DNA from 3 places in the Lactobacillus isalae genome. Region 2 is predicted to be linked to each of the others. Evidence: a T-box and tRNA genes for the amino acid it is inferred to sense, from the RefSeq annotation. Region 2 holds a T-box; the other regions hold tRNA genes.
What was found. A T-box is a leader RNA that pairs with one kind of tRNA and senses whether it is charged. The one in region 2 lies ahead of leuS (leucine--tRNA ligase), so its partner is inferred to be a tRNA-Leu.
Positions count from the first base shown of each region.

Region 1: it encodes a tRNA-Leu, which carries the amino acid that the T-box ahead of leuS (leucine--tRNA ligase) is inferred to sense. The anticodon was not compared.
Region 3: it encodes a tRNA-Leu, which carries the amino acid that the T-box ahead of leuS (leucine--tRNA ligase) is inferred to sense. The anticodon was not compared.

Region 1 covers NZ_OX443569.1:1,342,853-1,347,973, forward strand. Annotated here, with positions in the region: gene pcrA (DNA helicase PcrA) at 1-1,825, opposite strand, end outside; gene QM512_RS06500 (glycoside hydrolase family 73 protein) at 1,924-2,550, opposite strand; gene QM512_RS06505 (ECF transporter S component) at 2,552-3,169, opposite strand; tRNA gene QM512_RS06510 (tRNA-Leu) at 3,240-3,328, opposite strand; gene QM512_RS06515 (SprT family protein) at 3,386-3,844, opposite strand; gene QM512_RS06520 (glycosyltransferase family 32 protein) at 3,841-4,542, opposite strand; gene QM512_RS06525 (oligosaccharide flippase family protein) at 4,539-5,121, opposite strand, start outside.
Region 2 covers NZ_OX443569.1:125,607-130,727, forward strand. Annotated here, with positions in the region: gene metK (methionine adenosyltransferase) at 1-582, shown strand, start outside; gene QM512_RS00610 (MDR family MFS transporter) at 572-2,029, shown strand; gene QM512_RS00615 (phosphatase PAP2 family protein) at 2,072-2,779, opposite strand; T-box leader at 2,780-2,981, shown strand; gene leuS (leucine--tRNA ligase) at 3,026-5,121, shown strand, end outside.
Region 3 covers NZ_OX443569.1:1,262,778-1,267,898, forward strand. Annotated here, with positions in the region: gene QM512_RS06225 (metallophosphoesterase family protein) at 1-507, opposite strand, end outside; gene QM512_RS06230 (YlbF family regulator) at 513-866, opposite strand; gene QM512_RS06235 (PBP1A family penicillin-binding protein) at 890-2,947, opposite strand; gene QM512_RS06240 (RluA family pseudouridine synthase) at 3,054-3,896, shown strand; tRNA gene QM512_RS06245 (tRNA-Leu) at 3,937-4,020, opposite strand; gene QM512_RS06250 (dihydrofolate reductase family protein) at 4,334-4,705, opposite strand; gene QM512_RS06255 (dihydrofolate reductase family protein) at 4,747-4,854, opposite strand.

The DNA of each region.
Region 1 (5,121 bases), 900 kb from region 2:
TAATGCCTACATAGGCTAAACGTCGCTCTTCTTCAAGCTCATTCGGATCGCCTGCTGCTCTTGAAAGTGGGAACAAGCCTTCTTCCATACCAACTAAGAAAACAACAGGGAACTCTAAGCCTTTAGCTGCATGAAGGGTCATTAAAGCTACTTGATTATCTTGATTTTCTAAGTCATCTTGATCACTTAAAAGTGAGATTTCTGAAAGAAAATCTCCCAAGGCAGTTGAATCCTCATCTTCTGGCTCATAATTATCATCAAAACGTTTGGTAACAGTTAAGAATTCATTCAAGTTTTCCAATCTGGTGTCAGCTTCAATTGTATGTTCGTTTTCTAAGGCTTCTTTATAGCCAAAGTCAGCTAATAATTTTTCAGTCAAGCCAGTTACACTGTGCGTCTTACTATATTCAATTGCATCCTTTAAGGCAGTACCAAAAGTAGCCAAAGTTTTAGCTGGACGACCTGTAATTGGCGCTAAACTCAAGTTCTTAAAAGTCTCTTCAATTGTAAAATCATTATCATTAGCAAAACCGTTAAATTTAGCCATCGTGGTTGGTCCTAATCCACGTTTTGGCACATTGATAATTCGATTAAAACTCATCGAATCAGCAGGATTTGCTACCACCTTTAAGTAGGCCAAAATATCTTTGATTTCTTTTCGATCGTAGAATTTATGTCCACCAACAATTCGGTAAGGGATGTTTGATTTAACTAGAGCTTCTTCGACGTTACGGGATTGGGCATTTGTTCGATAAAGAACAGCAAAATCTTTGTAGTCTCGCTTGTGTTCTTTTATTTCTTCATTGATCTTTGAAACGATGAAGAGTGCCTCATCATTTCCGCTTTGAGCACGATAGTAATTGATTTTATCGCCATCACCCTTATCAGTCCAAAGCTTTTTAGGTTTGCGGTTTTGATTATTCTTAATAACCGAGTTAGCTGCATCTAAGATATGACCAGTTGAACGATAATTTTGTTCAAGTTTGATCGTATTAACTTCATCATCTTGATAGTCATGCTCAAAATTAAGAATATTTTCCATGTTAGCTCCACGCCAGCCATATATTGACTGATCTGCATCCCCAACTACACAAATATTCTTATATTGCGCAGCTAGTGCAACACAAAGCTGATATTGTGCTTCGTTTGTATCCTGATATTCATCAACCAAAATATAGCGAAACTTATTTTGATAGTAATGAAGAGTCTCTTTATCTTTTTTAAACAAGACCAAAGTTTGCATAATCAAATCATCAAAATCCATAATTTGATCACGCTTTAAACGATGTTGATATTCGGCATAAACTTGCGCTGTTACCTTTTCAAAAGGACTAGCAGCTTGTTCTTTAAAGTCTTTTGGCGTAAGCAGGTCATTTTTACCATTAGAAATCGCACCTAAAATTGCTTTTGGATCATACATTTTAGGATTAATATTAAGATCTTTTTCAATTCGCTTAATTAAAGTTAATTGCTCTGCAGAATCTGCAATCGAAAAATTGTTAGAGTAACCGATCTTTTCCGCATCACGGCGTAAAATTCTCACGCATAAAGCATGAAAAGTTGACATCCAAACGCTATCAGCAGCTGGTCCTAAAAGCTTTTGAACACGCTCTTTCATTTCAGTTGCAGCCTTATTAGTAAAAGTAATGGCTAAGACATTCCATGGGGCAACGCCCTTTTCTTCAATTAAATAGGCAATTCGACGTGTTAAAACTGATGTTTTTCCACTACCAGCTCCGGCAACTACTAAAAGTGGACCTTCAGTACACTGCACAGCTTTTTTCTGCTGAGGATTTAATCCTGCAAGAATTGTTTCTTCGCTCATTGCTTCTCCCTTTTCTGATAACTTAAACACTAAAATAGACTTGTCTATTATAACAAAAAACGACGATAGCTTTTAACCTAACTATCATCGTTTTGGAATTAATCATATTGCGTTAAATTAAACTCTTTAATTAAATCAATTAGCTTTTTAGCATAACCTGGATCAGTCGCATAGCCATCTGTCTCTAGAGCTTGCGCTTGACTAGCATAATCCTTAGCAGCTAAAACATGCTGATATTGATTTCTGTTCCAAGTAGTACCATTTACGAATAAACGGGTATGGGCTTGAATTGATTCTTCATAAGAATTATAAACTTGAAACCGGCCCGTCACAGTCTCCCAATGATCATTAACATATTCAGAAGTTGTTAATTCTCGACTAGTATTGGGATCAGTTCCCTTGACGCCAAATAAATTATTATACTTTCTAGAAAGTTCACTTTGACCAAAGTTACTCTCCAAACATGCCTGAGCAATTGTTACGCTAGGAAATAAACCATAGGGCTTATCTGCCCTTTGAGCAATTGGAGCTACTACTTTAATAAACTTTTCTTTACTTTGAAGAGCGCGTTCTTTTTCTAGTTGCGCCTGCCTCAACTGTTCATTAACTACAATTTCATGACGCCAGTACAAAAAGCCTGATAAGATGATTACTAAAGTAAAGCAAATAGCAAATGCTCTTGCAATTACGTATTGAATATTTTTTTGACGGCGTCTACGTGGCATCTTAACTCATCTTCCTTTTCATTACTTGCTTTAAAGGCATTGCAATTGCTGGAGTAAGAACAGCAGTAAAGATTGCTTCTACAACACCATTAACGCCTAAAACACTTAATAAAATTGCAATTAAAGGAGCAGAATTTTGAGTTTGACCTAAACTTTGCAGTAAAGTAGCTGGATTATTCATGAACCACAAGCTAGTGATGCTAATTACCAGTAAGGTATTAGCAAGCGAAGTACATAAGCCGGCAATTGTATAAACAACTGTCTTTTGAAGCCTTGATTCATCTTTTGCGGCTTGACCAATCATACCAGCAATAAAACCGGCAGCTGTACGTGGAACTAATGCAATAAAAATATTTCGGAACAAAAGCATGCTGACAATATCGCCAGGTTGCGTATAAGCAACAAATAAACTTAATAAACCCCAAAATAAACCAATTGATGCACCAAAGCCTGGCCCCATTAAACAACCTGCTAAAGCAACTGTTAAAGGTATCGTTGTAATTGAAGGCAAGCCCGGTAAAATCCGAATATAGCCAATATAAGGAACAAAAGTCTGAACCAAAATAATTGCAACAAAAATAGCACTAATGGCAATTCTAAAAGTCTTTTTATTAATCATAGTCTTTCCTACTTTATTAATTATAACTTTAACAAAAAAGGAAGCCGCATGTGCGACTTCCTTTTCTTAGTGGTGCGGGCGAGAAGACTCGAACTTCCACGATCTAAAAGCGATCACAAGATCCTTAGTCTTGCGCGTCTGCCATTCCGCCACGCCCGCGGTACTTAACTAATATACCAAATAATTTTTCTTTTAGCAAATGGAAATTCAAATTTTTTATTTATTTTTTCGAATTAATTTTAATCTTCCTCCGCACCGTCCGCAACGATATTTTCTGGTATTTACTCTGCGAACACGCGGATACCGAAAATGGCAATTTTCGCATTCATAAAGATAATTGCGAGTCTGCCGACGCCTTAAACCAATATCAGGCGTATACCTACTGCCTCCAACATAGGCAAGTAAATTTTTAAAATCACGCTTGCGATGCTGATAACCTCGCCCTGCTAAGTGTAAATGATAATGCGTCAACTCATGTTTAATTATTCCTATTAAATCTGCGCGATATTTTTCATCTAAAAAATGACCATTAATATCAATATGATGGTCATTTAGAAAATATCTTCCTCCAGTTGTTGTCATTCGATTATTAATCTTAACTTCATGTCTAAATGGAGCATGGAAATATTTTAAAGAAATTTCTTCTACTAATTTTTGTAAGTCTGTTTGATTCATTTTCGAATTAATTTTTGATATAAACTAGCCTGCCTTGGAGAAGATATTCTTCTCTTTAGACCTGTTACAATTTTTTGCTTTACTGTCTGCTGTCCATCTATCCAAGTACCAGTAAATAAATGAATTGAATACGAGTCTTTACTTGGATTACATAAAAAGCCATCTGGATAAACATGAACTCCGTCTTTTAAAAGTTGCTCTCTATTGCCTGTTTTTAAGTCGTATTTTTCTTTTAAGATATCAGTTACAGACAAACTGTTTACGCCAGCCATTTGATTATTTTTGTCAAAAGTAAACTCTCTATCCTGGTAGTAATCGAGAATGTCTTTGATAAAGGGATGATGTACTTCTGCACCAAAAATAGCAGCTGATAAGTAGTCGTTGTTTTCAAAGCCGATAAAAGCTTGATTACTTAAAAGTGGATCTAATTTTTTAAGAACTCTAACGTCTGTATCTAAGTAAATTCCGCCTTGCTCATAAATCGCACGAGCCCGGATATAATCAGACACAAAAGCCCATTTTTTAGCCTGGTACGCTTCTTCAAGATAACAATTCTCATGCATATCAAAGTTATCTTCATTCCACTCAATAATTTCATAGTCAGGCAATTTCTTTTTCCAAGTTGCAAGACATTCCTCAATTAATGGCGACTTAGGATTATGCCCTACCCAGACGTAATGAATTTTTTTAGGGATCATCTTTTTACCTTTCTAAAAAATCGTGTCATAAAGTCCATAATATCTTGATTAAAGTCTAACTTCATCATAAACATAATTCCAGCATAAATAATTAACATCAAAATTGATTTAACTGTCATGTTCAAAAAACTTGAACTAATTAGGTTAGGCATGAGCATCCCTGCAATCAACGTAATCATTCCAATCAAGAAATATTTTGGTACGTCGCTAAATGCATCTTTAAAATTATAGTCATCTCTTACAATCCAAAGTCGTAAAATTAAGACTACAAACTCTGTAATCAAAATTGCCACGGTTGCCCCGCTAGCTCCATATGGCCGATCAAGCAAGGCTGCTAAAACAACCTCAATAATTGCTCCAATAACTACTGGAATCGCATATTCCTTGTCTCTCCGATTAGCTAGCGCAAATTGGTTAGCAAATACCCCACCCATCGGAATCATAATGATTGTTAATGCAAAGAAGAACATCAAAGGCGTCATGGGGATAAACTTCTTACCAAAGAAGAATGGCACGAATTGCTTGGTATTAGCCATAACAATGACTGCAAATAAGGTTCCAAGCATTGTGGTTGCTTCA
Region 2 (5,121 bases):
AATGATGAAATTCGTGAAGCTATGATCGACATGGTTATTAAGAAGGTTATTCCTTCACAATATCTTGATGAAAATACCAAATTCTTAATTAATCCATCTGGCCGTTTTGTTATCGGTGGTCCTAAAGGAGACTCTGGTTTAACTGGTCGTAAAATTATTGTTGATACTTACGGTGGTTATGCTCGCCATGGTGGTGGTGCATTTTCAGGTAAGGATTTGACTAAAGTTGATCGTAGCGCAAGTTACGCAGCTAGATATGTAGCTAAAAACATTGTTGCGGCTGATCTAGCTTATCAATGTGAAATCCAACTTGCTTATGCTATTGGTGTTGCTCACCCAGTTTCAATCATGGTTGATACTCACGGCACAAGTAAGGTAAGCGAAGATTTATTAGTTGAAGCTATTCGAAATGTTTTCGACTTAAGACCAGCAGGTATCATTGAAATGCTTAACTTGAGACGTCCTATTTATCGTCAAACAGCCGCTTATGGTCATTTTGGAAGAACAGATATAGATTTACCTTGGGAACACACAGACAAGGTAGAAGCGCTAAAAGCATACGTGAGTGAGCATGCAGAATAAAAGTAATACTAAAATTGTGACAATTGCCATCTTTTTGACGACGTTTATGACTGCAATCGAGGGAACGATCGTTTCTACCGCAATGCCAACTATTGTTTCTGATCTGAATGGGTTAGAAATTATGAACTGGGTTGTTTCAATCTTTTTATTAATGACAGCTGTTTCAACGCCCATTTATGGAAAATTAGCTGATAGTATTGGAAGAAAGCCAGTTTTTCTATTTGGAATTGCAGTTTTTGTAATTGGATCTGCGCTTTGTGGAATTGCGCAAAACATGGTGGAGTTAATCCTCTTTCGTGTAATTCAAGGATTAGGTTCTGGTGCAGTTCAGCCTGTAGCAGTTACAATTATTGCTGATCTTTATACGCTTGAAAAAAGAGCGAAGATGCTAGGATTAAACTCTGGTTTTTGGGGCGTAGCTTCAGTAATTGCACCTTTACTAGGTGGTTTTATTGTGCAGCATTTGTCATGGCATTGGATTTTTTATATCAACGTACCATTAGGTATCTTAGCTTTTCTTTTGGTTGTTTTCTTCTTAAGAGAAAAGAAAACTAGCAGCAATTCAACCTTAGATTTAAAAGGAACGACTTGTTTAGTAATCTTTTTGCTGTCATTAATGATATTTTTACAGGAGCTGGAAAAGGGTCTTAATTTACTATTGCTAGCTTTGTTAATTATCATCATTGCCTCAGCTATTGTCTTTTTTAAGACTGAAAAGAAGGCAAAAGATCCAATCATGCCACTTGACATGTTAAGCAGTAAAGAATTTACAATGATCAACTTGATTACGCTTCTTATTTCTGGTGTGGTTATTGGGTTTGAATTTTATATTCCAACTTGGATGCAAGGAATAAATGCAACAAGCGCTTCTGTTGCTGGTTTTGCAGTGACACCTAGTTCTTTAATGTGGATTGTAGGATCATTTTTGATTGGTGGCATGTTAGGGCGCTGGGGAATAAAGAAAACATATGATTATATGTTGCTTATTTTGGTAGTAGCTGATTTAGCCTTAATTATGGTTCCAATTTATACTTCATTTTGGGTATTTTGTATAATTGCAGCCTTTAATGGGACAGCTTTTGGAGCTATTACTACAGCTTCTCAAGTTCGCTCTCAGGTTTTGGTAGGGCGCGATAAGATTGGCGTTGCTACTAGTTTTAATACTTTAATGAAGTATTTAGGACAAACTATGATGGTTTCGATCTATGGTATTACTTTCAATATGGTCGTGGCTAAGCAATTAGCACATCATCCAAATTTAACCCAAAAGATGATGAATGATATTGTTTCTGCTGATAAGGCTAAACATTTGGCAGCTAACTTAATACCTGGCTTAAGACAAGTATTATTAAGTGGTTTGAAGTCTGTTTATGTAGTTTCTTTAGTGGTGATCATCTTATCTTTGATTCTTAACCAACTGTATAAACAAAAGAAAATTGTTGAATAAAAACAAAAACGCTAACTGAGCTAATTAACTCAGTTAGCGTTTTTAATTATGTTTCTTTAAGTAAGAATGATAGAGAATAGAAAAGCCAAGTAAAACAAAGGTAGTTCCTTCTAACCATCCACCAACTACATCAGAAGGGTAATGAACATGGCAGAAGATTCGAGTATAGCCAATAAACAATGGAAAGATAATCCAAATAATAATTAGTATAGTACGCCAAAACTTATTTTTGACTAATAAGATGGTCAGGATAATTAAAATACCAAAGAATGTGGCGCTACCGACAGAGTGTCCAGAGGGAAAACTGTAGCCGTCAGCAAAAACTAGATGGTGAACTAGAGGACGGTGGCGTTCAACAGCATGCTTTGTAATCCAGTTATAACCATTGGCACAGATCATTAATCCAGCTGAAAAGAAAGCATAGGCAAATTTTCTGGCAAGAAGTAATCCAATAAATAAAACAATTGTAGCTATTGTTAAGGTACTAGTATTCCCAATTACAGTCAATTTAGTGGCAATTGCTACGTTAACTGGATTATTATTAGAAACAAGGTGAATAATAGCTTGGTCAAAAGAATGAATAAATGGATTCTTATATATGACTAAGAGTGCCCAGCTTACATAAAGTATTAAAAAAATAAATCCTGGAATTAGTGTATCGTGGATAACTAGATTATCATGTTTCTTTTTCAAAAAAATTTCTCCCCTTGTAATTTCTAGTAGATGTGGTAAATTATAATCATTATCCATAAAAAAATAAAGACTAGGGAGTAGTAGCAAATCATAATTGTTTTTAGAGATGAGCTGGTTAGGTGCAAAGCTTAACAATTGTGTTGTGAACTTACCCTGATGAATAAGTCTATCGTTTGCTTTCCGCGTTAAGGGGCATGAGTGTCACACGTAATGTTGTGTGGAACTTAGGTGGTAACGCGAAATTAACTTCGTCCTATGATTTTTTAATCATAGGGCGTTTTTTAGTTTTAAGGAGAGATTTAGGTGTACAATCACAAAACCGTAGAAAAAAAGTGGCAAAAATATTGGGCAGAGCATGATACTTTTAAGACAGGAACTGATCCTAAGAAGAAGAACTACTATGCTTTAGATATGTTCCCATTTCCATCAGGTAAAGGTCTTCATGTAGGGCACCCAGAAGGCTATACTGCAACAGATATCATGTCTAGAATGAAGCGTGCACAAGGCTATAATGTGCTTCATCCAATGGGTTGGGATGCTTTTGGTTTGCCAACTGAGCAATATGCTTTAAAGACAGGTGAAGATCCAGAAAAAGTTACTAAAGAAAATATTGCTAATTTCAAAAAGCAACTTAATAAACTTGGTTTCTCATATGATTGGGACCGTGAAGTAACGACTTCTGACCCTAATTACTACAAGTGGACTCAATGGGTCTTTGAACAAATGTATAAAAAAGGCCTAGCTTATGAGGCGGAAGTACCTGTTAACTGGTCACCAGACTTAGGTACAGTTGTTGCTAATGAAGAAATCGTTGATGGCAAGACTGAACGTGGTGGATATCCAGTTTACCGCCGTAATATGCGTCAATGGATGCTTAAAATGACTGCTTATGCTGATCGTTTACTTGAAGATTTAGATGATTTAGATTGGCCAGAACCAGTTAAAGAAATGCAGCGTAACTGGATTGGCCGTTCAGAAGGTGCACAAGTTACTTTTAAGGTTAAGGATAGCGATAAGACTTTTGATGTCTTTACTACTCGTCCTGATACCTTATTTGGTGTTAGCTACACAGTTCTTGCTCCAGAAAGTAAATTAGTTCAAGAAATCACTACTCCGGAACAAAAAGAAGCAGTTAATGCTTATATTAAGAAAATTGAATCAAAGTCAGATCTTGAAAGAACAGACCTTAATAAAGATAAAACTGGCGTGTTTACTGGTGCTTATGCAATTAATCCGGTAAATGGTGAAGAAGTGCCAATTTGGATTTCCGATTATGTTTTAGCTAGTTACGGAACTGGTGCGGTAATGGGTGTACCTTCCGGTGACCAGCGAGACTATGAATTTGCTAAAAAATTCGGTCTAACTATTACTCCAGTTATTGACGGAGGTAATTTAGATAAAGAAGCCTATGGTGGTGATGGTCCGCACATCAATTCCGAATTTTTAAATGGTTTAAATATTGAAGAAGCCAAAAAGAAAATGATTGAATGGCTTGAAGATCACAAGGTGGGTCAAAAGAAAGTTAACTATAAACTTCGTGATTGGGACTTTTCTCGTCAACGTTACTGGGGTGAACCAATTCCTGTTATTCATTGGGAAGATGGCACTACTTCATTAGTTCCTGAAGATGAATTACCACTTCGTTTGCCACATGCAACTGATATTAAGCCATCTGGTACTCCAGAAAGTCCACTTGCTAATTTGACCGACTGGGTAAATGTTGTTGATAAAAATGGTCGAAAAGGTAAGCGAGAAACTAATACTATGCCTAACTGGGCTGGATCTTCTTGGTATTACTTACGCTATATTGATCCGCACAATGATAAAGAATTAGCTGACTATGATTTACTTAAAAAGTGGCTTCCAGTTGATCTTTATATTGGTGGTGCAGAACATGCAGTTCGCCATCTTCTATATGCTAGATTTTGGCATAAGGTTCTTTATGATTTGGGTGTTGTACCAACTAAAGAACCATTCCAAAAATTATATAATCAAGGTTTAATCTTGAAGAATCACGAAAAGATGTCTAAGTCTAAGGGAAACGTAGTTAACCCGGATGAAGTAATTGATGAGTATGGTGCAGATTCTCTTAGAATGTATGAAATGTTCATGGGACCATTAGATGCATCTATTGATTGGGATGATAACGGTCCTGCATCTACCAAGAAGTTCTTGGATCGTGTATGGCGCTTATTTGTTAATGATCTTGATTTAAACGCAATTCCTCAAGAAAAGATTGTTGATAAAAATGACGGTGAACTTGATAAGGTTTATGCTGAAACCGTTAAGAAAGTTACTGAAGACTTTGAAGCTCTACACTTCAATACTGCAATTAGTCAAATGATGGTATTTATGAATGCTGCACAAAAAGCTAAGACTATTCCACGTGAATATGCAGA
Region 3 (5,121 bases), 980 kb from region 2:
AGTCTTAGCCCCAGCATGCATCAAACCAATAGTAAAATTGTCGCCCTTTTTTGGGAATTCGCTAATCTTATCAGCTTCAATATGATTATGTTGGTAAGAAAAGCCAGCAACTGTATAAGGAAAACCGGTCTTGGTTTTAAATTGAACTTCTTCTACTTTTTCATCAGGACCTAAGAGCTTAAAGTATGGCGATTGAGGTAAGATCATCTCATCTGGATTTAAATAATCATGATTTCCTAAGATCATAACAACTTGTATTTCTTGATCAGTAAGTCTCTTTATTTCTCTGCTAAAAAACAACTGACTTTGAGGGCTAGGATGAACTGAGTCAAAAGTATCACCCGCAATTAGGACTAAATCTACACTCTGCTCTAGAGCTATATCAATTGCTTTAGTAAACGACTTTTGGGTTGACTGTTTAATATTATTAAACTCATTAGATGGCAAAAAAGATAGTCCTTGAAAGGGACTATCTAAGTGCGCATCTGCTAAATGCATAAATTTCATATTAACTATTTTGCCTTTAAATCATCATATAAATCGCCAATTGGCTTAGTCATAGCTTGTTGAACATCATTGATCATTTGGAAGAGAGCTTGTTCTTTAGTGATCATGTCCTTTAATTCTTCATTGTTACGAACTTCTTCGTTAATCTTTTGATATTCTTTCTTAACATCGTCAGAAAGTGGTTGACCTGAATTTTGAGCAGCCAAAATTTGTTGTTGAAGTTTATCCATTCTTTGGTAAAGGTCCAAGCTTTCTGGATTATTCTTTAAGTTTTCAAGAGATTTCTTTAAATCCTTGAATTGTTCAGTTTCTTGTAAGTCTTTTGCCAATTGGTTGGCATTATCATAAATATTAACCATTTTAAAATTAAACTCCTTTATTTTTACTGACCTAAAAGTCCTTTAAGATTATTATACCATTCGTTAAACTTAGACCCAGTATCATTGATCCCTTTTTGTACTTGTTTTCCAATATTACCAAGCCAATCTGAATTTGCCCCTGTATCTTGCGAAATTTGCTGAGCACTCTTTTCTTTAAACTGCGTTTGTGAAGTATATGGCAGCAAGCGTTCAAGCTCAGATTTATAAAGGTGCGTAATTCCTGTTTCAGAAATTCCTTCCATATAGTGATTTTGATCAGTCTTATCAAAACCAACCCAAGTTGATAAAACAACATCTGGAGTATAACCAACAATCCATTGGTCTTTTGTACCAAATCCATAACTATCTGGTACTTCTGTGGAACCAGTTTTACCAGCTACTCTAAAGCTTGCAGGTTGTGCTGATCTACCTGTACCAGATGTAAACACTCCCAAGAGCATTGAAGTCATTTCTTTAGCTGTATTAGTCGAAATAATTCGGTGATTACCAGGATTCTTATTTTGGGCAATTACATTTCCGCTAGCATCAGTAATCTTAGTAATACAGTAAGACTGATTTGGTAAGTTTCCTTCATTAGCAAAAGCGCTATATGCTCTTGCCATTTGCATTGGAGAAACTCCAGTCGACAAACCACCCAAGGCTAAGGCTAAGTTTTGATCACTCTTATTAACATGGATACCAAAGTTTTCAACAGATTGAACACCCTTGCTGACACCAATTTTGTCTAATAACCAAACAGCTGGCACGTTTTTACTTTGTGCTAGAGCTTCATACATTGGAATCTTATTCGAGTATTGATTATCAACGTTTTTTGGTTCATAACCATTCTTACCAAATTTTTGTAATTTATTAGAAAGCTCAGAATCATAATGATAGCCGTTTTGAAGAGCCGGTGAATAGACAGCAAGTGGTTTCATAGTTGAGCCTGGTTGTCGCTTCATCTGTGTTGCACGGTTATAGCCACGGAAAACATGCTGTCCTCTTCCTCCAACGATTGCCCGAACAGCTCCACTCTTTGGATCCATCGCAACACTTGCTCCTTGGACTTTAGTACCATCACTTGCGTTTGGTGGAAAATTCCAACTTTCTTCAAAACTATCTTGCAAGGCACTTTGATAACCTGTATCAAGAGTTGTATAAATCTTCAAGCCCTTGTTCATTACATCTTCTTCTTTTAAGCCGTAACGATCAATTGCTTCATCAACGACTGCATCAAAGAAGTAAGGATAACGATACCCATCTTCTTGAGAAAATGTATCATCTAAAGTTAATGTAGTTTTTTTAGCATTATCAGCTTGCGTCTGCGAAATTTTGCCAGTATCAGCCATTAAGCCTAATACTACATTGCGTCGTGAAATTGCATTGTCCATATGATCAATCGGATTATAGTAGCTTGGACTTCGAAGCATTCCGGCAATTGTTGCAGCTTCACCTACAGTTACGTCACTTGCGTTTTTACCAAAATAGCGCCTTGCTGCATCTTGAACGCCCCAAACGCCATTGCCAAAGTAAGCATTGTTCAAGTACATTGTCAGAATATCTTTTTTAGAATAAACACGATTAATCTCGATTGCAAAAAATAATTCTTCTAACTTTCTAGAAAAAGTTTGCTTTTGCGTTAGTAAAGCATTCTTAGCCAGCTGCTGCGTTAAAGTCGATCCACCACCGACAATTCCGCGATGAATTAGACTGCTTACCGCAGCACGCGCCATCCCTTTCACACTAAAACCAGGATTTTTATAAAATGTCCTATCTTCAGTTGCAATGACAGCATCTTGAATATAAGGCGAAATCTGACTTAACTCAACAAAAGAACCCTTTTGAGAATAGAGCGAACCTGCCTTTTGATTTTTATTATCATAAATAGTAGTTGTAGTAGAAAGCGATGCCTTCATGTTAGAGATGTTTGAAGTTTTTACCTTAACGGTATAATAAGTACAAACGAATAAACAACACGACAGCAATATTAAAATTAACCAACGCCAAATTTGAAAGCGATGGTTGAAGTTTTTAATCGCTAAATGAACGCGATGCCAAAACTCGTGATTTTGGGAATGCATATAATTAAAACTCCCTTTTCATCAATAAACCTAATATGACGATTTTAGCATATCTTTATTTGAAAAATAGTATTTTAAAAGTTAAAAATTAGATAAGGTGAAAAAGATGACTATATACCATTATTCTCTTAAATATCCCACTAATTTAAAACCAATAAGCGTTGATGACTTAATGCGTAAGCTCCTGATTCCAAGAAAATGGCGTCATTTTTTACGTACTGAAAATAAAATCCTGATTAATAACAAATACTTGCCAATTAATTTTCTAATAAAACCAGGTGATAAAATTGATATTTATCTTGAGCATGTTGAAAGTGATCAACAAACTTATCCAGCTAGTGGAAATTTACCCCAAATTGTTTACGAAGATCCAGATATTCTAGTAATTAATAAGCCTGCTGGACAAAAAACACATCCGAATTTATATGAAAAAGATACTGCATTAAATGATTGCGCTACTTACTTAGGCTATAGTCCTTTTATTGTTCATAGACTTGATATGCTTACAAATGGTCTATTACTAGTAGCTAAAAATCCAGCCGTTGTTCCAATCTTAAATCGGCAATTAACTAATAAAACATTGCATCGAGAATACTTAGCCTGGGTAAATAAATCTAGCAAGTTGAAGCAAAGTGGTACTATTTCTCTTCCAATTAGTCACGACCCAAATGATCAAAGAAAAAGGATGGTGCACCCCGACGGTCAAAAGGCTATTACTCATTACGAAATAGTTAAAGAATATGAAAATAAGGTATTGGTAAAACTTACTCTCGAAACTGGGCGTACACATCAAATTAGAGTTCACTTAGCAGCACTTGATGCTCCAATTATTGGAGATCCACTATATAATCCAGATTATCAAAATGGAGAGAAATTACAGTTAACTGCTTATCAACTCACATTTATGAGACCTTTTAAGTTTGAAAGTAAAACTGTTAAATTGAGATAAAAATAAAAGAGATATGCAAATTGCATACCTCTTTTTCATGTGCCTCAAACAGGAGTCGAACCTGCACTCACTTGCGTGAACAGCGACCTGAACGCTGCGCGTCTGCCAATTCCGCCATTGAGGCAACCTTTACAACATATCTATCATACCAAAAAGTTAACAAGGTTGGAAAGAAAAATCTTAATTAATAAGGCAAGATAATTTATTTTTCTCATCTTATTACATATTCTAAATTTCCAGTTTCATCAATAAAAATAAAATTTATGATATTCTCGGTGGTTTGTATAGCCTCGTCAATCTCAGAAAAATGATCATTCCAGTAATTTTTGTAACAAAGGAATAAGCTTGTATATTGTTTTCTAACCATATCTTCATTACAGATCAAGATTATTTAATTGAAACTTTCTGATAATCGTTCATCTATCTGCGTTCATAAACTACATCGACAATCCCATTATAATTTCTGGTATTAATGTATTAATGAGCTTAAGCTTTTGTTCTTGGCAACTCTCTCCAAAGAGACGCAATCCCTTACCTAATAAAGTCGGAACAATAGAAATATAATATTTATCAATTAAGTCATTTCTAATTAATTGCTGAATAAGATTAGCTTCACCACAAATCCAGATATCTTTGCCATCTTGTTGCTTCAACCTGTTGATCAAATCAACTGGATTTTCATCTGTAAATTTAATATCATCAGTAGATTTTTCTTGATGATAAGTAAAAACATATGTCGTCATTCCAGCATATACCCAATTATTCGGAGAAAGTTCAGTAGCAACTTGATGATATGTATTCCATCCCATTAAAACGATATCAATATCTTTAATAAATTCAGAATATGTATTTATATTTTTTCATGATCGCCTTGACCAGAAATCCAGTCAACTCCGCCTTTAGTATCAGCTATATAACCATCAAGACTCATCGCAATAAATAAACTTACTTTTCTCATTTTACTTTCTTAATGTCCTGTCGTTAATTTTATTTCTATCATACTAATAACAATTAAACAATAAATACCTAAGTTACTGATGAAAAGTGATATAAAAATACGACTACTTCAATATACTTAGTTGCCAAAATCATATCAGCAATAATAGCAACTAAATAATTTAGAATTAAAAATCCTTTACTCATTTTTATGATAATTACCCATACAACTTAAAGAAATTTATGACATTATCAAATAAATTTATAACATATTTTTTCTTATAAAATA